Regions from separate parts of the Paenibacillus sp. LBL genome, predicted to be linked through region 3. Evidence: predicted binding sites of a transcription regulator. Region 3 holds the regulator's gene; each other region holds the start of a gene.

Region 1 (8,089 bases), on a different contig from region 3:
GCGCTTCATTCCGATAGGACAATGAAGAGAGCATCGATTCCAGACGCGGCCGAAATTCCGGCTTCTGAGCAAACCAATTGTACATATGCCACCAAATGTGCGGAATGTCCTCTCCATTCCTCCAGTCGCGAAGCCTGCCCGTTAAATATGCAAGCGTCTTGTCCGGGCGGGCCGCATAACGCTCCTGTTCGGGAACCGATTGCCCGGCATGCGGCCTTGGATACAGGGGTGTCTCGTCGATCTGGAACATCAGCTTCAGATGACGGATCACCTCGGAAGGCAATAACGTCTTGCCTTCATCATCTGCAGCAGGATAGCTGACCCACAGCTGCTCGCTGGCTGAAGTAAGCGCGTTGTAGATCAGGAAGCGCTCATCCAGCAGTCTGCGGGATATACTCGGGGCAAGCTCCAACCCGCGATCTTCGAGATGGAGCCGCTCCGGCTCTGTCAAAATGCCGTCATCCTGAAACTGGGCTGGAAGAACGCCATCGTTAATGCCGAGCAGAAAAGCATACTTCACCCCGCCCGTTCGTGTCCGGTCCATGCTTCCGATAAGCACCTGATCCAGAGAGGGTGGTACAAGGGCCATCTTCATTTCAGTGAGACCCGTATCCAGCACCCCTGTAAACAATTCCGTGCTCAGCTTCTCTGCACCCATCATCTCCACAATCTGGTCAAGCAGGTCAAGCACGGCTCCCCATACCTGGCGATGCTCCCTGGCTTCCTCTGGACGTCCTGCGTCCAACGCGGCCCGGCTGAGCAGCTCCAGCTTCTCAGGTACATCGCACTCCTCCAGAAGGCGATAAACTGCCGTACTCTGATCCATGGCGGTCGCAGCCTTTTTCATCCGTTTCTCGAACGCATGAAGCGGCTCTGCGATGACCCTTCTTGCGTATTCAATAGCCTGCATGCCGTCGAGATTGAGCACCTCGTTTTCTCCATCCTCTAGAGAGAGACTTGGAATCCCCTTCCACGGACGGCCATCCGTCCAGCGGTAACCATGAATCCCGGAAGCGAGCACATGATTCTCCAACCGGTCCATATCCTCCCGGTTCAGGGAGCCGTCCAGCGGAAGCAGCAAATCCGTCTTCACGCAGCGGAACACATCCTCATAACGCCATCTTCGCCCAATGACATCCAGAGCCGAGCGAATGAATTCAACTAACGGATGGTGCAGTTCGCTCCGCTTCTGATCCAGAAAATAAGGAATATCGTATTCCTTGAATAACGGGCCTACCAGATGCTCATAATCTCCCATATTCCGGACGAATACCGCCATCTCCCGGAATCTCGCTCCTTCCTCCTGCGCCAAGCGCAGCATCTCTCGAAGTGCCCCTTCGATTTCGGCCCGGCGATGGCTGGCAGCATGAAGAAGCAGCCCTTCTCTGCGGCCGTTCTCCTTGTCCTCATGATTCCCGTCTTCATAAGCTCCCGTCCAGCGCTTCTTCCGGTCATAACCGCGCTCAAGATGCGCCAGCACCGGGGAATCCTGAAACCTCGGCGGCACTTCAGGATGCAGCATACGGTGTTCCGCATCCATTCCCAACTCATCGGCAATTCCTTTCAGCTTTATGTACGTCACCGCGGTAGGATGAAACAAATCCAGCTCATGTGGAACAGCCCCATCCATATAAGGTTTGTCGAGTGTCAGAGCTATCGTGACGTGATTGGCATGATGGATAAGCTCCCCGAGCACCCGATACTCCTGCGGGGTAAAGCCATGGAAGCCATCGATCCAGATGTCGGCACGCTTGATGTATTCTGAGTCCGCCACGCCCTCCGCCAGTGAGGCGAGTGTGTCTTCCTCATCCGTGTACAGCCGCGATATCTCGAGTTCGAAATCACGGAATACAGTTACGATATCTTCCAGCTTTCGGCGAAGCATCGGAGAATTTCCGGAGCCCGACATCATCTGGCTCAGCTGCTCCTCCACACAGGAAGCGTCAATGCAGTATCGCTTCATTTCCGTGTAGAGCTCACTCAGCTTACCGACAAAACCGAGCTGCTCGCCTGAGGCGCCGAATAGCTGCAGTTCTTCTTTGCGCCTCCGCAAAATTTTATACATCAGCATGCGTTTTCCTTCTTCACTGATCGCCACTTTCGCTGCTCCGCCAGTCTCCTGCATGACCCGGTAGGCCAATCGGCGGAAACTGAGCACTTGCGCACGCATCATGCCCCGTATGCCTCCCGCATTCACGAGTGCGTGTTCGGCTTCATAGGACCCCTGCTCCGGAACGATCAGAATCATCGGATTCCCCCTGGGATCCCGCTCCAGTTGATCCATCATCTCTTGACGGATCAATGTGCTCTTGCCGCTGCCTGACCTTCCGATCACAAATTGAACGCTCATGCTATGCCCCCTTCCACAGTGTCTGCCAAAGGGTACTCCTTCACCAGAGAACACGATATCGTTCCGATGAAATCATACCCTTGAATCTATGATTTATTTGACCAAAAAGGATGTAAAATCCATTGTAATTGTTAGCACTCTATCAAAAAAGATGCTGATTACTAGTATAACATAAGTGCGGTTTGATGGAACATACGTTTGGATTTCATTGCCATTCCAAAATATTGTGTGCATAAGAAAAAGGACCTCCCCTCATGGTTTACCCACCACTTGGAAGATCCTTCTTATCCATACGATTCGGCAGCACTCTATAGTCTTGATTTGCTGCGCACTTCAAACACAGCGAATTTCAAATAATGCCCCTCGTCCACCCCAAGGATTTGGGGGTGATCTTTACCAGCGGCACGCCATTCCACCAATCTCAGAATTTTGCCTGCATCTTGGGCCGCATCCTGGATCGTCTCCAGGAACAAATCCGGCCGCATATGGTACGAGCAGCTAGCCGTAACCAAATAACCGCCCTCGTTCACCAGTTTCATGCCATGCAAATTGATGTCCTTGTATCCGCGGCAAGCCCCTTTGACGGCTGACTTGGTTTTGGCAAATGCCGGTGGATCCAGAATTACCACATCCCAGGAACGGCCGCCTCCTGCTGTCAGGGGTTTGGAGGTGTCTACCTTCTGATCCCCTTTGGCCCGCTGTTCACGTTCATCCAGTCCTTTTACCTGGTTCCGCAAATATTGGAAGGCGTCATCCACAACGAACTCCACCCGATCCTGAAATCCGTTCAGTTCGACATTCTCTCTGGCACTGTCTATTGCATGCTCCGAAATATCGAGGCAGGTAACTTTCTTGGCGCCATATTGGCAAGCATGCAGGGTGAAGCTGCCCGTATGGGAAAAGCATTCAAGCACCGTGGCTCCGTCCCAATATGGAAAAGTAACTTCTTTTCCACTCTTGTTCACAGGCACCTTCTTCAGCTCACCACCCGATTCCACTGCTTGAAGCGCAATTCCGCTGCGGCTTCCCCAGCCGGTCATTAACGGTTTAATGGAAGCCCGATTCTCACGCTGGTCAAAGAAATATCCCGTCTTCTGTCCCTCTTCGATATCAACCTTAATCTTGAGGCCGTTCTCCGTCACGGTTACGTGGCGCGGACACTCTCCGTAGAGGACCCCTTTGCGCAGCTCAAGTCCCTCCAGCTCACGAACGGATACGTCGCTCCGCTCATAGATCCCTTTTGGCTGCATAACCTCAACCAGCGCACTCACAATCTCTTCACGGCAGCGATCCATACCCAGCGTCAGAAGCTGCACAACCAGCACGTCAGCGAAACGGTCTACAATCAAACCGGGTAAAAAATCGGCTTCTCCGTATACCAGCCGGTAGGCGTTCTCTTCCCCGATAAACCGTTCCCGGTGCTTCAGGCACTCCTGAAAACGGGCGGCAAAAAAAGCCTGATCCATCAACTCAACCGGCTCGTAGGAAACGGTGCGTACCGTGATTTGAGACTGCGGATTGTAATAACCCGAGGCAAGAAACCGCCCTTGGTGGTTTAACACAGAAACCAGATCCCCCGGTTTCGGCTCTCCCTCAACTGAGGCAATCTCGCTTTTATAAACCCAGGGATGCCCCTGCTCCAATCTCTTTTTTCGACTGCGCTCCAAAATAACCGATGGCACTGTATGTTCACTCCTTAAGTTATCCCCTGCGCCATATCTATAGGCATGCATGTCCGCCAGGGGTCATATACGTAATAAGAAAAGCGTCTACCGACGTGTTTTTTGCGTAAGACAGACTTTTCCATAAGACACTTTTGCGTAAGACAGACAGCGTGTAAAGGATGTTTTTCTTGCGATTATCGAATTCGCTCAGCTTCGGTGAACTGTTATAAATTCCATAATCTTAAGAAAAGCACCGATGGAGGTCTTACCGAAGAGATCCGGTCAAGTCCTTCCGCCGCGGCCGACGTTATTATCTCACACTTTATTCCTCAGAAAAGGAGAACATCATGCTATCCTCACTCTGGTTTCCCATCTGTTATGGTCTTGTTCTGTTCCTGTTCGGTATGAAGGTCATGGAGGTTGCCCTCCAGCGCTGGGCCGGTCCCCTGTTGCATAAGTGGCTCCACCAAGCGACATCCACACCCATCAAGGGCATGATCGCCAGCACTGCGGTAACAGCACTGCTCCAGAGCAGCACCGCTGTAACCGTACTAGCGATAGGATTCGCGAATGCCGGCCTGTTGAGTTTTGCCGGAACCCTGGGCATCATTCTAGGCACCAACATCGGCACAACGGTTACCACGGAGCTCATCAGTCTTCAAATCGGACAGGCAGCCATGCCCCTCCTTGTCCTCTCCCTGATGTTATGGATTGGAGCTGTACTCGTCAGCGAACACGTACCTTCCAGCTATGACAAATTAAAAGAGAAGCTGATCCGCAGTCAGTTTCTCTGCTTGGCGGTTGCCGGATTCTCGCTTGTGCTGCTCGCCATTCAATTCATGCAATCCATCGGCCCCACCCTTCAAAGCCTTGGCGTGTTCCAATGGTTTCTCGACCATGCTTCGCGAAGCGTCCTCTGGGGCATTGCCGCCGGAACGCTGCTGACCGCGCTCATGCACAGCAGCACTGCAGTCATCGCCATGGCAATGGGCCTTGCAGCAAGCGGAGCACTGCCTCCCGAGATTGGCGTCGCCATCGTGCTGGGCTCTAATGTGGGGACCTGCGTGACAGCTTTAATAGCTGCGCTTGGCAGCACCCGGGCCGGACGATTTGTGGCTTGGTCCCACATAGGTCTCAATATCGGCGGGGTTCTTCTCTTTACGCCCTTGATTGCAGGTTTAACGATGGTATCGGGCTGGTTTGCCGCAGACCCGGCTGGTCAGATCGCCCATGCACAAACCTTGTTTAATGTCGTTTGCTCTCTTATCGCGCTTCCGCTGTGCTATCTGCCATTCTGGAACAAACGGGCTCAGACCTAAATCTGAATATCTTCGTCTACAGGAATGCTGATATCAAGCAGCGTAAGCGCTTTACGCAGGATAACATCATTATTGTTGTAACCGTTACTGCGCTGCTTCCTCCATGCGGTAAGAGGCTCAAACCAATCCACCCCGTTAATTTCCTCGACCTGGGGTTTCAAAACACCCTTTTCTGCCTTTACCAGGTAGTAGTGAACTTCCTTGTCCACCTGGCCTAATTCGGGATGATGGTATTTATATGCAATGATGTCCACTGGAGAGGTGATGGATCCGACTATACCTGTCTCCTCGCATATTTCTCGGAGTGCCGTCTGCTCGACGGTTTCACCTGCTTCCATCTTGCCTTTGGGAAGCGAGGTTTTTCCGTAACGGTCCAATATGAGCTGGATCTGAAGCGCCCCTTCATAATGACGGTATACAACGCCGCCTGCGGAAATTTGTGTATATGTCATGTCCTGTTCCTCCTTCATGTACAACAAGGATTCCACTTCCAAATGGCTAGGAAATGAAATCCTTGTCTGGTATGGCCGCTATTGGAATTACTGGGCAGCTGCCTTAAGTCCATGATCCATGACGCTGAGGAGTTCGCCCTCGCATTCATTTACACCGGCTTTGGTCACTTTTACGCGGCACAATTTGCCTTCGAGATCAGACGAGCCATTGAATATGAGCTGGAGGTAGTTGTCGCTGTAACCCTGCATCTTTCCGCCTTTGGGAGCACCCTTGTATTCCCGCTCCGGTATCACGTCCAGAATCTTGCCTACAAACTGCTCCGCATAAGCAAGCTGCAGCTGCTCCGACAAGTCGATCAGATCATGGACACGGGCGTTCTTCACTTCCTCGTCCACCTGATCCTCCATGCGTGCTGCCGGCGTACCGGTACGCTTGGAATAAGGGAACACGTGCATCTCGGAGAATTGAATGGCCTTCATCAGATCATAGCCGTTGCGGAACATCTCATCCGTTTCTCCTGGAAATCCAACGATGACGTCGGTGGTAATGCCGACATCCGGCATCGCTTGGCGGATCAAGCCCATCTTGTTATAGAACTCTTCCGTCGTATATTTACGGCGCATCCGTTTCAGCACCGTATCATCTCCAGCTTGCAGCGGAATATGGAGGTGACGGCACATTTTAGTGGAACGGTTCAGAACGTCCAGCATCTTCTCGTCGATCTGGCTCGCTTCAATGGAGCTGATGCGAATGCGTTCCAGACCGTCAACCCGGTCAAGATCCCACAACAGGTCGGACAATCGGTATTCCTCAAGATCGTCGCCGTATCCGCCCGTGTGAATACCGGTCAACACGATTTCTTTATATCCTGCTCCTACCAACTGATGCGCTTGCTGGATAATGCTCTTCGGATCCCGGCTCCGCGACAGTCCGCGGGACCAAGGAATAATGCAGAACGTACAGAAGTTGTTGCATCCGTCCTGAATTTTCAGGAATGCACGTGTACGCTCGGCAAAATCCGGAACGTCCATCTCCTCGAACACTCTGGTCTTCATAATATTACGCACCGCATTAATCGGTTGGCGCGTTTTTTCAATATCCTGAATGAAATCCATGATTTTATCGCGATCCTGGTTTCCGATTACAAGATCCACGCCTGGAATATCCAAAATCTCGGCAGGCGAGGTTTGGGCATAACAGCCCGTTACAGCCACGATGGCTTCAGGATTGCGGCGAACCGCGCGTCTGATCATTTGACGGCTCTTTTTATCCCCTGTATTGGTAACGTGGCAAGTGTTAATCAAATAAACATCAGCGGTTTGTTCGAAGTCCACCTGGTCGTAGCCTTCATTTTTGAAGTATTGCCAGATGGCCTCGGTATCGTAAAAATTGACTTTGCAACCCAACGTATAAAACGCTACGGATGGCATGTTCAAACGCCCCCCATTTCTCCAGATTCGTATAGTGCGCAGGCAAGCGCGGTCATGCCGGCAGTCTCGCAGCGGAGAATCCGCCTTCCCAGTCCGACGGACACGGCTCCCGCATCCTCGGCAGCCCGGCATTCCTCTTCCGTAAATCCGCCCTCAGGCCCAACGACCAGCAGCAAGCAGGCTTGGGAGCCGGACTCCGGCAGCGCCTGCTCTACAAATGGCTTGAGCACGTCCCTTAACTGGGAACCATGCTCTTTCTCATAACAAAAGCAAACAGCATCATAGCTGGAAAACGCTGCAAGCAGATTCCTCCACGATAAAGGCTGTTCAACAGACGGTACCCGGTTACGATGAGCCTGTTCAGCAGCCTCCTTCGCGATTTTGCGCCAACGCTCCAGCCGCTTGCCTTCCTTCTTGGCATCGTACTGAACAATCGTTCGTTCCGATAAGAAGGGAGCAAAGGACACCGCGCCAATCTCGGTGCATTTTTGGATGACGGTCTCCATTTTGTCGCCTTTCGGCAAGCTCTGGGCAATCGTCACCTGCAGGCGCGGCTCATTTCTCATCTCCATGGATTCAATCACAACGGCAAAAACGCTAGCCGCTTCTAAACTTTCAATTTCAACCATGGCTTCGCGGGATACCCCATCGCTTACAATCAGTTTATCACCAAGCCTTCCTCGCATGACCTTGGTGATATGACGGGCATCATCGCCCGTAATCTCTACACGGTCTCCCTCGAATTGTGCGGGAGTCACAAAATATCGCTGCATCTTTATATCCTCACCTAACTCAAAAATCGCCAAACCCCATCATACAACTTTTCATGCGAACTGACCAGAAAAAATCAGTGTCGATAACCGCCGGTCATCA
Region 2 (8,089 bases), on a different contig from region 3:
AAGTGGGTAATTTTCTTTTAAAACCATTGGAGAGCTTCATCATTGAGCTTCCAAAAACTTCGGAAATAATAGCCAAACCAAGAAATAAATAAGCCACCTGTGTATCCTCCTCATAAATTAAAGACCTTATAATAATTATACCGTCCAGACGGTCTTTTTGTAAAGAGCTAACTTTTTATTCCATAATATCTTGCCCGTTATTTCAGTGATTAAACCAAGAAAGCGAACGGAAAGTTATGAAAAAAAATGCGGCCGAATCCGGAATCGTCACAGTCAAGAAAATTGATGAGTTACATTTTAAAGAAAGCTTGATACCATCTTCACCATCGATATCGATATGGATCCAATCAAATATTTGTCTGGCCTCCCGTCTTAGCTTGGTAAATAATCATTTAAATTATTTCGAAGATTAGTCCAAAAACAATGGAGATTGCTGCCAGTAAAAGTGAAACGAAATGACTTCTCGTTTCCTTTAGGTGCACCCATTCAATACAAGCACGCAAACCAAACATCAATGCTGCATAACCGCTTAGCAAAGGATCAATTTTTGCGGGATCAAAAAAAGTAAAACAAACAAATATGATATGGGCTAAAAACCCCCAATTAAACAATCGTCTGTTCTCTTCATCTGATGCTTTTCCCCCAGGTACCAGCATGATTTGATCCAATATTAAATGCGTTACGATTAGAACGACAATAAAGAAAATATTCATGCCGTGCATATCAAACCTCCTAGGCGTAGATTCGATTTTTTTACTTCCAACAGTCTCATCTACTTAATTCAATTGATGCATGCTTTGTGTTATGGGCAAAGTTCATAATGCTTAATGTTAGCAGCTGGCAACAAACTTAGGCTTTCCACCATATGAAGGCCATACGTTTCATTATTATGACTCTCCATATTGCAATTACGATCAAGCCGGGTTGAACATCCAATTGTTCCTTGAATGCAGGTGCACCCAGATTGGCAAATGTCGCTTAAGGGTAGTCATGGGTCCATAAACAATGAGTAAAAGCTCTAATCACGACAACCAGAACAATCACTATTAATTTTAGACACTGGTTAACATTCCTCCAGGTATTGTTTTGAATCACTCTAGGCACTATAATCTGTAGGGTAACCCTATAGTCAAGCAGTTGTTTTGTGGTAACAAGTATCGCGGGAGGAATTACCTTGCACAGAATAACTCAAGAATATTTCACGACAAGTGAGCTAGCTAAAACTTGCGGAGTAACCAAGCATACCCTGTTTCATTACGACGAAATCGGGCTCTTAAAACCAGAGTTCACCAATGCTAACGGCTACCGTTACTATTCTCTTCGACAATGTTATTTACTCGATATTATCAAGGTGCTAAAAAAGACAGGGAGCTCATTGCAGCAAATCAAGGAGTATATTCAAAATCAAAACACGGCGCTGTTAATATCGCTACTTAAACAGAAACAATGTGAGCTGGAAGCGGAACAACTGCGAATGAGTCGCATGAGGAGTTTTCTGGATGATGCCATTAAAATGACTGAAAATTCCATGGTGAATATACGAGATGATACGTGGATAGAGGAATGTGAAGCTGAATCTTTTATTGCTACCCCATTAAACCAAGGCTCTGGTGACAAGGAGTTTGCTGGCAAATTAAGCGAGCATCGAGACTATTGTGAAACACAAAATATTAATCATGACTTCCCCATTTGGACCATCTTATGTGAGGATCGTTTTAAATCGGGTGACTATTATCCAGATTACATCGCCAATAAACTAAAATCTCCAATTCAATGTGAAAAAATAATCATCAAACCTAAGGGTCGCTATGCTTTGATTCATCATAAAGGATCCTATGAGACCATATCTGAAACTTGCTTCAACCTAAAAAAATTCATTAAGAGTAACGGAATGTTGATTTGCGGCGATGTTTACATGGTTGAAATGCTTCACTATCTAGTGGAAAAGGATCCAGAGAACTATATCATCCGGATAGCTGTTGAAATTTCAGACTGTAATTTATAGATTAAATTCCCCGCAAATAATCAGACTAGAAAGATTAAACAATAATGTACGGAAATGACATATTACGATCTCCTTATGTAAATATAAATTTATTCCTCTGCAATCTTGAACTTTCCTACTCGTTAGATTAAAAAGTCAACTTATCGCAATGGCCAGCTACCGGCACTTTGTGGGAAATGTGACCTGGTTAATGGGGATCGCCGAAACTGCGAATCGCGAAAAATTGCCGTACCGTAACCTGTATTTGCTGCTTCGTTATTGCTCCAATTCGATTTGTAGAAAAAATATTTTTGTAGTCATTTACTTTCTCCTAACTATCAAAATTCCACTTATACTTTTGCTGATTTTCTATAACGTCTTATTTATGAACTTCATAAATAATTCTTTACATAGAGAACTCGCGAAATTGTTGAACTCTACCGTCCGTAAGCATTTTATAAATTTGAGTAGAGATATTAGTTAGATACTTATCTAATCGGTAATCGGCTCATGTTCTTGTCCATTACGGCAATCGGTACAAGTTCTTGTCCTCGACTCGGGACAAGAACTTGTACCGATAAAACAAAAAGCCGCTAAGTTAGCGACTTTCAATGGGACTATGTTCTTGTCCCCCGACATTTGTGTATGTCTTGGTAAACTTTATTTAAATAAGTTCTATACTTTGATTCAATTTTAGTAATATTGTTTAAGATTCTTAATCGTTTTCGATCGTTAGTTTCTGTTTGATTTTTGATATACAATCTATCAATCGTTTCTTGATAAGCCATTATCTCGGCTAGTTGATTATCATTCAATTCATTTCTTGGTATAAAAGCCGTAACTTGGGCTTGAATGTTATCGATACCAAATTCATTGCACAAAAAAGCTCGGTGGTTCCCACCTGCATTAACAATATAGGATTGATCAGGAAGTTTAATCAAACTAATACCCTGCGGTTCAATATTCTGCCATCCATTCTCTTCGATTTTTCTTCGAAGTACACTGAGTTTCTCCACATCTAGCTGTCTAGATAACCCGATAATGTGCAAAGGATTGACTGTTTGGATGCCTAATTCGATTGAAATGAAATCGCTGCTATTATAGTAGATTTGTTCTAATATAGAATTTGTCATTTCCCAAGTCTTCATCTTATCACCTTGATCTTCATTAAATAATTTAAATATTAAAAGAACAGTTCTATGTTCTGCCTTGCCACGTCTTTCAACTCTTCAAAGCTACATTATCCTGTCTTAAAAACTGAAAATTTTTGATTATCACCGCTTTAAAATGAATACAAACTCATCGCAGTATGTGGATTTTCACAACTACCACAGACATTCTCAGAGGAACTCAAACGTACCCTTGGTAGTGGAATTCCCAGAGTTCCAGAAATACATAGACGATGTTGTCCTTGTCCTGTGCTATAGTGGCCGCAGCTGTTTCTGCAAAGATAAATTGGGTATCTACCTGTTGCATTATAAGGGGGGAACATACGGTCTGATTCATTTTGCATTAAAAAATGTATGTACGGGCAGTGTTTTGGATTAGCCTTTTCATACTCTCTATGGTTAGATAAATCCCCCTGGTCTTCTAAGAACAAAGAACATCTTCCAGCAGGATCAGCAACCTTATGACAATTTCCATGAAAAAAAAGCAGGCTTAACGTTTTGCCCTGCAAGGAATAGTTCCTAACATATCGATCAACTTTCGAGCCGGAATCAATATACCGAGCGACAAGAAGAGCTTTTTTAAACTTAGGGAAAATGTGACTAATATAACTAATTTTCAAATCTCAAACCACCTTATAGCATTTTTTAGGTAATTATGATCTGACTGATGATATTATGTAATTACTGCCCAACTCATGGTTTCGCATTAATTACACTACTTATATTATGATAAATTACACTCCTTTTTTTACTTATTGTTCTGTTGGGAAATTCTGAATTTAATTATGTCTCTTAAAGATATTGCTCGGTCCCATAGAGTTTTCCATTCATCCAATATTTCCAAAAACTCAACTCGCTCCTCATCGGTTAAACGTTCGAGCGGGTCGGTAAGGTTTTTATGGGGATAAAGCTGCAGATACTTTTTTATTCTCTCAGTTCTTATCTCGGCTTCAGTGGGAAAATTGGTTCTAAGCCACAACTCCCAATCCTTTTTCCTCTTCGGTCGTTACAGCTATGACAAGCTGGAATCACATTTCCAATCACATAATCACCATTTAGAGATGCAGGGATTAGATGGTCTGGTACTAAGCCATTACGGACATCACCGGTATCAGGTACTTCACAATAAGCGCAGCGATGATCGAAAAATTCTTTAATAGTGATCCAGTCGGTTTCAGATAAATCTCTCAGCGTTACAAGCTCCATCATGCCCCGGATTACCTGGTAGTTCATCCGGGAAAACATGCTGGTACCAATCTTTCTTCCTTTACGAACTTTCGAAACTGTCCCGCTCCCTAAACTAACAGTTTTATTGACGGCCGCATGTTTTTTTTTATATGAAGAAATTACATTATATGCATGTTGATATCTTATATCCATACTCTTTGCGATTTCTCCAATAGGCATCCCAGTTTCATGAAGCTTCCGAATTCGTTCTGCTTTCGATTTTATATTTTCCACGTCATTCACCTCACTAATTCTATAAATCTAAGCTCTTTCTATTAAAAACTCACTCGACATGATAATCCTTACTTGGTGCATCCATTGAAAAAAACCAGTTACATTTTGTATTTATAGTATATCGTAACATAGATGCTCACAATGTTATTGCAGCCATTCCTTACGAACCATTTGTTTCTTAAATTCCTCGCTATATTACCAAATAACAAAGAGACCGACATCCTGGATTAGGATGCAGTCTAATGGTTTGATAGAATATATTACAGGAAAAGCGGTTTTCATATGAGTTTATTGATGTCTTACTTGGAGTTTAAAGGAACTTCATCTATCAAATTAGAGCCAGAATTTTTAACGCTTCCAACAGCAGCAGAAACCGGATAGGAAAGCATGTTGTCAGCTGGGAAAGGAGCTAGTAGCTTCTGAAGCTTTTCTTTATCAGTAACTTCCGGATCAAGCCAAATATCTGCAGTACCTCGATCTAAAATCACCGGCATCCTATCATGGACATCTGAAACCAGATCATTAGGTTTAGTGGTTATAATCGTGCAGCTGCGTAATATCTCCCCTTCTGGATCCTTCCATTCATCAAAAAGACCTGCAAATCCATACACATTCTTGGATTTAATCTGAAATCGATACGGCTGCTTTTTATCCTTCCCTTCTCTTTTCCATTCATAAAAGCCGTCACTTGGGATAATGATACGTTTCGTGGTTAAAAGATGTCGAAACGCTGGTTTGGATTGTATCGTTTCAGCCCTGGCATTAATCATCTTGTAACCGATTTTAATATCTTTAGCCCAGAATGGAACTAAGCCCCATCTATAGCCTTCTAGCACTCGCTTTCCACTATTCCCATTTATAACGGCGATCGTTTGAGACGGAGCTATATTATAACGTGGCCTATATTCATAGTCGATTTTATCTACAGCAAACGTATCTTCTATTTCGGATATATCACTTATTAAAGTGAATCTTCCACACATGCTAATCCCCTCCATCCTTATTAATAAGATATCCAATATCCAGGCTAGGAAAACATGTATCTTATTTTGATTCCTGGAAGCTAGCGTAATAATTATGAGAAATGCAAAAAAGAGGACGGTAATTTTGTCCCCTTAGTTAATAATAAACTTGTTCTAAAACAGCAAGCCTCATTTTGTTTTCCTTGGTCCAATGTCGATAACGAATATCTACTGTTATCATCGGTTCCACATAAGCAAAATCCTTCGTTTCCCTGACGGTAGCATTCTTCAAAATGGGAAAAACCTTTTTTCGAATTGCTGGTGTTATGCCGTATTTCACCATGCCCGCAGACGTTATTACACCATTATGCTCTATTCCCACAAGCCATGCTATTTCTTTTTTGGAATAACCAAGGACGATACATCGTTCCCGCTGATACACAACGACACGCTGCCACAAATCATCTGGTCGCTTTCCAGGATAATATCGGCTGTCTCTACGTTTGATCACAATGCCTTCCAACTGCTGTTGTTTGCAGAGCTCAAACAGAGGAATGAAACTATGTTCCATATACCGGATTTTTTTTATGACCTCATTTTCCTGGACAGCATCCTCTAAAATTTCTTTGCGCTGCATTAAATCAAGATTTGTCAGATCTTTGCCTTTGTGCTGCAGAATATCAAAGGCAACAAATGTTAACCCTGGTGTTCGCAATTTTCTAGGATTAGGATTCGATGAGAATCTGGCCATTGTTGCTTCAAAGTCGGGTTTTCCGGAATTGATATCGCTCACAACAAATTCCCCATCTAACAACGTTCCCTTACCTGCTGCTTCTTTCGCTGCCTGTGTGATTTCCTGAAAACGATAGCTCACATCATTTTGATGCCGTGTATATAATCTAACCTGTTCCTGTATATCTAAGAGTCCCCTAATGCCATCTATCTTTAATTCAGCGATGTGCTTTTCTGATTCGAAGGGTTCAGGGGCGTCTGCCAATAACATAGGATTAATCATCCTCATTCCCCCTATGTTTCAGGGTATCATAGCCATTTATCCGATAACACAGGTATATGATGGCATTCGAATAATTAAAACAAATCAGATCCCTAAACTATTTAATTGAACCTTAATCATATGATGACACCATATAACAAAAACATCCATTGATTAGAGAACACTTGTTTGGTTATAATACAAACAAATGTTCCCTTTATGAGGTGATTCAAAATATGCTGAATATTGGACTTAAACCAGAAGAAACAAAACTTGTCAAAGACTTTACGTTATTGCCTCTACTGCTTGATGTATTGGAGAAGAACCGCCAGACCCTGTGTAGGTCTGATTTAAAGAATTCAGATTTAACAAATGTTATTATCGATCGTTTGCAGAAAGCAGCTATTGAGGATTTATCTGAAGTTCGTAAGGACATGAAAAAGAACAACTTAAAAATTTACGAAAATCGAAGAACAGAGCTTGGAGTTGAAGTTGATTTTATTTGCAGGGGCTTTCAGCATAAATTGTCCATTTTGTGGGGATTAATCGAGGCAGAGATTGAACAAAAATCCTACACATACTTGGGGCTTAATATTGCAGATAAGGGGTATCTCCAGTGAAATCAAAAAACAAAGTCGTTATGTTGGTGGACTGCCAATCTTTTTATGCCAGCGTAGAAAAAGCCGAGCATCCTGAATATAAAAACCGTCCCTTGGTGGTTGCAGGCGATCCGGAAAGGCGCTCAGGTGTTGTTCTGGCTGCATGCCCTATAGCCAAATCCAGAGGGGTTAAGACGGAGGATAGACTGGGTGAAGCCTATGCAAAGTGCCCTGAGCTTGTAGTGATACGTCCACGCATGCAGAGGTATATTGATGTATCGATGCTCATCACAGATATTTATAAGCAGTATACAGACCTTGTCGAAACTTTTAGTATTGACGAGCAGTTTTTGGACGTCACTGGGTCTATGCATCTTTATGCTGACGCTCCTGAGGAGCTGGCCCGACTGATCCAAACACATGTCCAGGCAGCGACAGGGGTCTATATTCGCTTTGGAATCGGAGAGAACAAAACCCTCGCCAAGACCGCCTGTGACAATTACGCCAAGAAAAATCCATCCGGCATATACACTCTAACCAAAGAGATGCTGCCTGAAACGTTATGGAAGCTACCGGTGAGCGACATGTATATGGTGGGACGCCGGATGACACGTCACTTTTCCGTAATGGGGTTGCCAACGATCGGAAGTATAGCTCAGACGCCTCTTGGAAATCTCAAGCAGATGATGCGGCGCAAGTTTGGAAAGAACTCGGACATCCAGGCCGAGTTATACTGGCGGATCGCAAACGGCATCGATGACAGCCCCGTACGGCCGGGGACGCACCAAGTCGCACCAAAATCAGTCGGCCACATGATGACCCTGCCGCGGGATTATGCTCAACTGGAGGAAATCAAGGTCGTATTATTGGGTATCTATATAAAAACATGTGTGCATAAAGGGTCTAATCTTTTAATTCTT
Region 3 (8,089 bases):
CAGGCACGTTCATTCAGGGAGGAAGCCTTGAATTATCGGCAGATGCTCCTATCCGATCTCCATACATTGGTTATATGCAAGGGGGTCTGACGTACTCTCATGTTAAATATGGGGTACTTATGGCCCTTCAAAGTATGAAAGATCGTAAACTATTGTGAGTTATCCTTACATGCGGTTGACGTAGCTGATCAGGAAATGTACAATAGGATCAGAATAGACCACTTGGAAGGTTGATGAGATATGGGTGATGAGATTCGGAGGAATATGGCGTTATTTCCGATAGGCATCGTTATGAAGCTTACGGATCTATCTGCCAGACAGATACGCTATTATGAGCAGCATAATTTAATTGTCCCTGCCCGCACATCGGGCAACCAACGCCTGTTTTCCTTCAATGATGTGGAGCGACTGCTAGAGATTAAGGCTTTGATTGAGAAAGGTGTTAACATCGCTGGCATTAAGCAAGTTATGAACCCTGTCACAAAAGAGTCTGAAGAGGCTACCGTCATTACTCCTGATACGGAGAACAGACGCCGTGAGATGTCAGAGTCGCAGCTGCGTCGTTTGCTGAAGCAGGAATTGATTACCGCTAAAAGACCGGGTCAGGTTTCATTGATTCAAGGGGAATTATCCCGGTTTTTTAATAAATAAGGATTGCCATGCTGTAATTCTTCATTCACATTACTAGTTTTTATTTAAAAAGGAGAGGATAAAGTGAGTTATACCAGAGAGGACATTCTACGCATTGCACAAGAAGAAAATGTTCGATTTATCCGCTTGCAATTTACAGATTTGCTTGGAACGATCAAAAACGTTGAAATTCCTGTAAGCCAGCTGCCAAAAGCACTTGATAATAAAATGATGTTTGATGGTTCTTCCATCGAAGGTTATGTACGTATTGAAGAATCCGATATGTATCTGTATCCGGACCTCGATACTTTTATGATTTTCCCATGGGTATCCGAGGATCGTGTTGCGCGTTTGATCTGCGATATCTATATGCCTGACGGCACTCCATTTGCCGGAGATCCGCGCGGTATTCTGAAGAGAGCTTTGGAAGAAGCCGAAGAGATGGGTTTCACTTCAATGAATGTAGGTCCAGAACCGGAATTCTTCCTGTTCAAGACTGATGAAAAAGGCAACCCAACCATGGAGCTCAATGACCAAGGCGGATACTTTGACCTGGCACCAACGGACCTTGGCGAGAATTGCCGCCGCGATATCGTGTTGACGCTGGAAGAGATGGGTTTTGAGATCGAAGCATCTCACCATGAGGTGGCTCCTGGCCAACACGAAATTGACTTTAAATATGCGAGTGCTATCAAAGCAGCCGATCAGATCCAAACCTTTAAATTGGTTGTTAAGACGATTGCTCGTCAGCATGGTCTGATTGCTACCTTTATGCCGAAACCACTCTTTGGCGTGAACGGCTCGGGTATGCACTGCAACCAATCGCTCTTCAAAGGCAACGAGAACGCGTTTGTTGATGAGAGTGATGAGCTTGGCTTGAGCGTAACCGCTCGTAACTACATGGCGGGTATTCTTAAGCATGCACGCGCATTTGCTGCGATTACGAACCCTACGGTTAACTCGTACAAGCGTCTCGTGCCTGGTTACGAAGCACCCTGCTACGTAGCGTGGTCTGCAAGCAACCGCAGCCCGATGATCCGCATTCCTGCATCCCGTGGCCTCAGCACACGTATCGAAGTGCGTAACCCGGATCCAGCAGCTAACCCATACCTCGCTCTTGCTGTAATGCTAAAAGCAGGTTTGGATGGCGTTAAACGCGAATTGTCCCTCCCAGCTCCAATCGACCGTAACATCTATGTGATGACGGAAGAAGAGCGGATCGAGGAAGGTATCCCAAGCTTACCGGCAAACCTGAAGGAAGCGCTCAACGAATTGATTCGCAGCGAAGTTATTTCCGACGCACTCGGCGATCATGCGCTGGCGCATTTCTATGAGCTGAAGGAAATCGAATGGGACATGTACCGCACACAAGTTCACCAATGGGAACGCGATCAGTACATTACGATGTATTAATAGAGGAATCCCCGCTGCTATATGGCAGTGGGGATTTTTTTGTTTAAGTCGGTGTAGGTATGGCAGCGCCGACTTGTCATTCCAACTACGCTTGATTACAATAACATTACCCGAAATCAAAGGAATAACCGTAGAGGAGATTATAAATGGCCGTACTTAGGGACCTCCATGAAGAGGGAACTCGGGTTGAATTCCGTTTTATATCACGAATACCTGGTGAGAATGAAGGATGCCAGATCCATTTTAAGTTTTTTGAAGCGGATCATTTAATCTATGATTTGAATTTTGGTTGGACCAACCTGACGATTCGAAATTATATTAGAGTTACGACGGAATTTCCTCTTGAAAGGCTTAATTCATTTAGTCTTAATGGTTTATTTATGTCTTTTGAAAAACATTTATATCAATTGGATTGGAAAGAAACAGATACGGCAGGAAGTTATCAATTGGGTTTTTACGGATCTGAGCAGGATTTTAATCTTACTGCTGATATAGAATCCGTAAGAAGATTTGGTTCTGAATTTAAATTGGATTGGGACCAGGCTCCTTTAACGAGTGAGTAACATAATCTTTAGAAACCAGCTAACATTAACCGGGAATGAAGGGGATCTACTCCATGTGGGGGAAGATGCCTTTTTTATTTATCAAAATTAGGGAACTTTTACTCGCTTCAATGACTCTAATTAGATGAGGTGAATCGGTTGGAGCTTGAATACGTAACACAAATGTCGAAGATGGATACACAAACCTTGAATGAAATGATGAACCAGTATGGAAATGATATATGGAATTACGCCTATTTTTTGACCAAGCAACATGCTCTTGCTGATGACATTGCCCAAGAGGTTTTTATTAAGGCCTATTATGGAATACATACGTTTCGTGGGCAGTCGACGTTAAAGACATGGCTGCTTACGATTACAAGACATACGGCGTTCCGGCACAAACAGGCTTTTTTCTTGCGGAAAGTGACCTTGCAGGACAAGCCGCGTCTGGATGACCAGAGCCGGTCAGCTGAAGCGGAATATATGGAAAGTCAGTATACGGATGAGATATGGAGGATGATTATGAGTCTGCCAAGAAAGTTCAGGGAGGTGCTGGTTCTAGATCTTTACTACGAAATGCCGATCACTCAGATAGCGGAGCTTCTAAACGTAGCGACTGGTACGGTTAAATCCAGGCTGTATCGGGCGAGAAAAAAAGTGCAGAACATGTTAAAGGAGAATTCTGGTTATGAATGAGGAAAAGCCTGATTGGTACGAGCGAGCGCAACAAGGTCCTTTTCAAAATGAACCATTTACCGCCGAGATGAAAAATAAGGTACAGGTGTCACTGACCCAAGGTAGCCATAGATCAAAGCGTCGTCCATATTTACGTGTTGGTATGACTGGCGTGCTATTGTTTGTCACTCTACTGCTATTGATTCAGTTTCCTTGGGGGGAACGTACGGTACAACAGCATACGGCAGGGGGGGGACCATCCCCATCTGTGACGGAGACGATTCGCGCAGAAGGTACAACGGATGAAGGAACGTTACAGGTAGTTGCCATCGATAAGGAAGAGATAACGGAATTAGGAGCTCCCAGCTGTTTCGGACTCGAAACGGATCTGTCGTTTAAAGGGGATTACAAAGTGAAGTACGCGGCAGAGGGGACCTCGGAGGATGTGGTTGTCCTTGAGGATCTCACCTTCATACAACCAACTTCCGCTGCTCTTCAGATGATTCGATTGCCTTTTCAGGAAGCGGATGTGTTCATACTCGCCCCGCAATATAAGGACTGTCACGGAATACAAATCTATGCATTTGCGGTGGAGCATGGGAGTGGTAAGGCGGTGCAGCTGCAATTTGAGGAGGAGTTTTCTAGAGCCAGCACGTCCTATTACAGACCGGGCACTACACCTACGGTGAAAGATAATAAGCTTGTTCTGAAGTCCACGGAGGGTCCAGGCGGGGAAGGCTCGCCTGAATATAATATGGCTGAGAGAATGTATCAATTAGATCTTAGGCAAAATGCCATGGCGATGGTCTTGCGCAAGGACCGGAAATCTTAAGGATTAAATAACGTAGCACAAGAGGTTACCATCCAACTAAGGGAAGGTAACCTCTTGTTCATTGATATATGAAGTTAGTGTACATCCCTAAAGAGACCGATGACTTTGCCGAGAATGGTTACATGATTCAGGCGCAGGGGCTCGTAAGTAGGATTCTCCGGCTGCAAGCGAACGTGGTCCTTCTCTTTGTAGAAGGTCTTTACGGTTGCTTCGTCTTCCTCTGTCATCGCTACTACAATGTCCCCGTTGTCTGCAGTTTGCTGCTGGCGAACAATGACATAGTCACCGCTATGTATGCCAGCTTCAATCATGCTGTCACCAACAACAGATAACATGAATACCTTATCGTCGCCTACATAATGCTGAGGGAGGGGGAAGTAATCCTCGATGTTCTCCATGGCGGTAATAGGTACGCCTGCAGTGACTTTACCGACAACAGGCACTCTGGCAATGGTGTGGGTAAACAGATTAGCGCTATCGGATTCTTCTTGGCCAAGCAGTTCGATCGCTCTTGGCTTCGTAGGGTCACGGCGGATCAAACCTTTCTTCTCCAATCGGTCTAGATGCCCATGGACCGTTGAACTGGAAGCTAGTCCTACAGCCTCGCCGATTTCCCGGACAGAAGGCGGGTAACCCTTGCTACGAACTTCGTTGCGGATAAACTCTAAGATCGCCAGCTGGCGGCTGGATATTTTCGACATGCCGTATCAACCCCATTTAGTAACGTTTGGGAAAATTATAACATAGAACTTCCGTTCGTACAAACATAAGTTCTAAAAAAAGATAGAACAAATGTTCTTTTGGGTATTGTATCAAACAAATGTTCGTGTTATTATGAATTCATAAGAGAACACTTGTTTGGGAGATGATGATTCCATGTTGAAATACAGTACATACCGTAGTATTTATGAGAACGTTCCTGTGCGAACGGAGAAGTCTTCGGTGACTTGGGTCTATCAATTGAAATCCAGAATGACTTCCATCCCCTTAATTAAACTTCTATTCATTCTGCTGATTGTTGCATCCTTTTGGACGGGGGCCTATTCCGTTTTTGCCGGGGGAATGGAGAAGCCGACAGGTGAGAAGTTGGTCATTGTTCAATCCGGCGATAGTTTATGGCGTATCGCTTCCCTTCATAAACCAGCTGATATGGATACGCGCGTATATATTGATAGTATTAGAAGAACGAACGGTTTGAAGGGTCCTGACATACAGGCAGGAGAGGTGTTATCATTACCGGTGTGGTAAGTAATGAGCAATCCATTCTAACGCGTATTGTGTATTTCTAATTACTAATACTCTATTGTTAATGATGGGGAGAACCCATTCATACTGATCATACATTCATATTTATTCTTAATGAGAGTTTGCAAGGGTGCGGTTTCCTTGACAAGCTCTTTTTCACATGTTTAAGTTATAAATGATATTGGAATTGGAGGAGAAGGCATGGATATTGATACTTTGGTGGAACGCATTAATGTATTAGCAAGAAAACAGAAGAGTGAAGGGTTGACCGAAGAAGAGCAGAAGGAACGGGCTGAGCTTCGGGAAATATACCTTAACAATATTCGTAGTAACTTTAGACAACAGCTTGAATCGATTGAATGGGTAGATGAAAATGAAGAAAAAGGCGGCCCACGATTAAAGCAGTAGTCTATGAAAACTGTCTCATGATCTGATCAGAGGATTAATGGGCAGATAGAAGGATAGAATTATAACATTTGGGATGCCGGTTCATTTGTAGAGAATTGAACACGGTTTCCCAAATTTATATGGTTTAAATCATATTGAAATTGAGTCCAGGGGGAACCATATGTCACGATCATGGGAAAGAAAAGTCAACAAGAATATGTCACAACTCAACAAGCAGCGTAAGAAGCAAGGGCTGTCCTCGTACCAAGGTTCCACCATCTCCGATAAGAGTGATGTGTTTAAAGGACGTAAATACGTTCTGCCGTTAGTGCTCGTTGCGCTTGCCGGGCTGTACGCCCTTCTGGGCACTGCAACGTCTGGGGCAACAGGAGGAAGCAATGATGTGTTGAACTGGGTGGGTGTCAGTTTGTATATTCTATTGGCGCTTATGATTTTCTTGCGTAAGCCTTATTTGAAGATAGAGCGTGCCTCTGTATCCACGATGAAATTCAACCGGGAACGCCGTTTGGCTGTATCTGACATCGAGAAAATCAAAATTGCTTCGGGTTCCGTGGTTATCCAGGGCAAAGGGAAAGCGGGCAATTGGGTGTTCTCACGCATGATGAATCTTTATGATACCAAAGCGATGGGCGAGAGGCTGGAGGAGTTTGCCAAAACTCATCAAATTCCAGTGGAGCATGACTAATCGACAGAGCAGATAACAGTCAATATGGGGAGTGGGAGAGAAATGCCGATAGCTGCAGTGTTATTTGATTTGGATGATACGTTATTGTGGGACGAACGAAGTGTGGAAGAGGCTTTCGAAGTGACAAGCCAAGCGGGGGCAGCGGAAACCGGCGTCAATGCAGCTGAACTGCTGTCTGCGGTCAGGGAGGAAGCAAGAGCGTTATATGAATCGTATGATACGTTTGCTTTTACTAAAATGATCGGAATTAATCCGTTTGAAGGCTTGTGGGCGAATTTTACGGCTGGAGCACAGCCGGAATTCAGGAAACTTCAGGAACTTGCACCCGTTTACCGCAAAGAGTCGTGGCGCCGGGGACTTATTCGCGTGGGTGTGGATAATGAGTCGTTGGCTGAGAAGCTGGCTGAACGATTTGCTTCAGAACGTCGAACAAGACCCTATGTATATGAAGAGACCTTTGAAATTCTGAAGGAATTGCAGGGCAACGTGAAATTACTGCTTCTTACGAACGGAAGTCCTGATCTGCAACAGGAGAAGCTGGATGGCGTCCCGGAGCTGGTCCCATATTTCGATCATATTATCATTTCCGGCGATTTCGGCAAGGGTAAGCCAGATGTCTCCATATTCAAGCATGCACTTGATCTGTTAGGTGTGGAGGCCGATCAAGCTGTTATGGTCGGGGATAAACTGACAACGGATATTAAGGGCGGCAATGCGGCTGGGCTCCATACCGTATGGATCAATCGGGTCGATCGTCCCCATGATCCGGGTATACAGCCGAAGTTTGAAATCAAGCATTTATCCGAACTGCACGGCATTTTGAGGAATTTGTAAATTACAAGTATATTAATATCCATCGATACGTTATCGTACATAGAAACAGTCCTGAAGCAGATTATGCGATCCGGGGCTGTTTTTTTGTTGGTCCTGTCGCCTGAGGTTTGTTGTGATTACCGCCTGTGATAAACGTCACACAATTGTAAGCTGTATGAGATAGAAAAAAAAGGTTAATACGATATAATGGATAGTAAGCTTACGCAGATTGGCATTGACCATTACGTGGATGAACCATACATAGCATTATATCGTAAAGAGGTGTTAGGCATGACTACGAAAAAGGTGGCTTTGTTTGCAGCGATGGTACTTATGGCTGTTGCGCTTGCTGCATGCAGTGACAGCCAAGCGGAATACAGCGATGATGTGATGGCAGAGCCTATCATTGTAGAACTGACGTTGACGCCGGAGAGCATTCAGGCTGGTGAGAAGGTATTAATTCAAGCAAAGGTGACACAAGCAGGCAATCCGGTGGAAGATGCGAATGATGTGGAATTTGAAGTAACACTCGAAGGTGGAGGCGTACAGGCGAAGGTGCCGGTTAAGCACGATCAGGATGGGGTATACCAAATGGAAAAAACCTTCCCCGATGCCGGAACGTATCGTATCGTTTCGCACGTCACTGCAAGAGGACAGCACTCGATGCCGTTGAAGGAACTCACGGTAACGGAGTAATGGAGTAATGCAACACAATAAAATAAGGCAGCGCAGGATCCGTGAATCGGATGGTTGCGCTGCCTTATTTTATTTTCCTATTCAATCAACCATTGCAGTTTTATTGGAACTGGGGATCCGCTACCGGTGTAGCTACCCATCCGTTCT

The links. The regulator LexA, encoded in region 3, represses DNA repair genes until DNA is damaged. The targets are predictions, from matches to a motif close to CGAACATATGTTCG.
Region 1: addB (helicase-exonuclease AddAB subunit AddB) is a predicted target of LexA. The motif match lies at 2,538-2,551, and genes of this name have one in related genera.
Region 2: M2277_RS30725 (YhjD family protein) is a predicted target of LexA. The motif match lies at 6,772-6,785, and genes of this name have one in related genera.

Annotation. Positions count from the first base shown of each region.
Region 1 covers NZ_JARXYU010000007.1:239,446-247,534, forward strand. The annotation lists gene addB (helicase-exonuclease AddAB subunit AddB) at 1-2,350, opposite strand, end outside; gene M2277_RS17570 (class I SAM-dependent rRNA methyltransferase) at 2,659-4,032, opposite strand; gene M2277_RS17575 (Na/Pi cotransporter family protein) at 4,362-5,333, shown strand; gene M2277_RS17580 (NUDIX hydrolase) at 5,330-5,785, opposite strand; gene mtaB (tRNA (N(6)-L-threonylcarbamoyladenosine(37)-C(2))-methylthiotransferase MtaB) at 5,873-7,216, opposite strand; gene M2277_RS17590 (16S rRNA (uracil(1498)-N(3))-methyltransferase) at 7,219-7,989, opposite strand; gene M2277_RS17595 (site-2 protease family protein) at 8,064-8,089, opposite strand, start outside.
Region 2 covers NZ_JARXYU010000030.1:24,058-32,146, forward strand. The annotation lists gene M2277_RS30685 (DMT family transporter) at 1-97, opposite strand, end outside; gene M2277_RS30690 (DUF4181 domain-containing protein) at 393-722, opposite strand; gene M2277_RS30695 (MerR family transcriptional regulator) at 1,175-2,005, shown strand; gene M2277_RS30700 (hypothetical protein) at 2,602-3,132, opposite strand; gene M2277_RS30705 (hypothetical protein) at 3,267-3,773, opposite strand; gene M2277_RS30710 (HNH endonuclease) at 4,093-4,614, opposite strand; gene M2277_RS30715 (SOS response-associated peptidase) at 4,914-5,597, opposite strand; gene M2277_RS30720 (ATP-dependent DNA ligase) at 5,734-6,591, opposite strand; gene M2277_RS30725 (YhjD family protein) at 6,807-7,190, shown strand; partial or broken gene M2277_RS30730 (DNA polymerase IV) at 7,187-8,059, shown strand.
Region 3 covers NZ_JARXYU010000004.1:436,236-444,324, forward strand. The annotation lists gene M2277_RS13235 (methionine gamma-lyase family protein) at 1-158, shown strand, start outside; gene M2277_RS13240 (MerR family transcriptional regulator) at 241-651, shown strand; gene glnA (type I glutamate--ammonia ligase) at 715-2,043, shown strand; gene M2277_RS13250 (hypothetical protein) at 2,190-2,606, shown strand; gene M2277_RS13255 (RNA polymerase sigma factor) at 2,745-3,284, shown strand; gene M2277_RS13260 (hypothetical protein) at 3,277-4,095, shown strand; gene lexA (transcriptional repressor LexA) at 4,170-4,796, opposite strand; gene M2277_RS13270 (LysM peptidoglycan-binding domain-containing protein) at 4,972-5,343, shown strand; gene M2277_RS13275 (DUF896 domain-containing protein) at 5,542-5,748, shown strand; gene M2277_RS13280 (hypothetical protein) at 5,909-6,433, shown strand; gene M2277_RS13285 (HAD family hydrolase) at 6,476-7,267, shown strand; gene M2277_RS13290 (FixH family protein) at 7,538-7,942, shown strand; gene M2277_RS13295 (cupin domain-containing protein) at 8,043-8,089, opposite strand, start outside.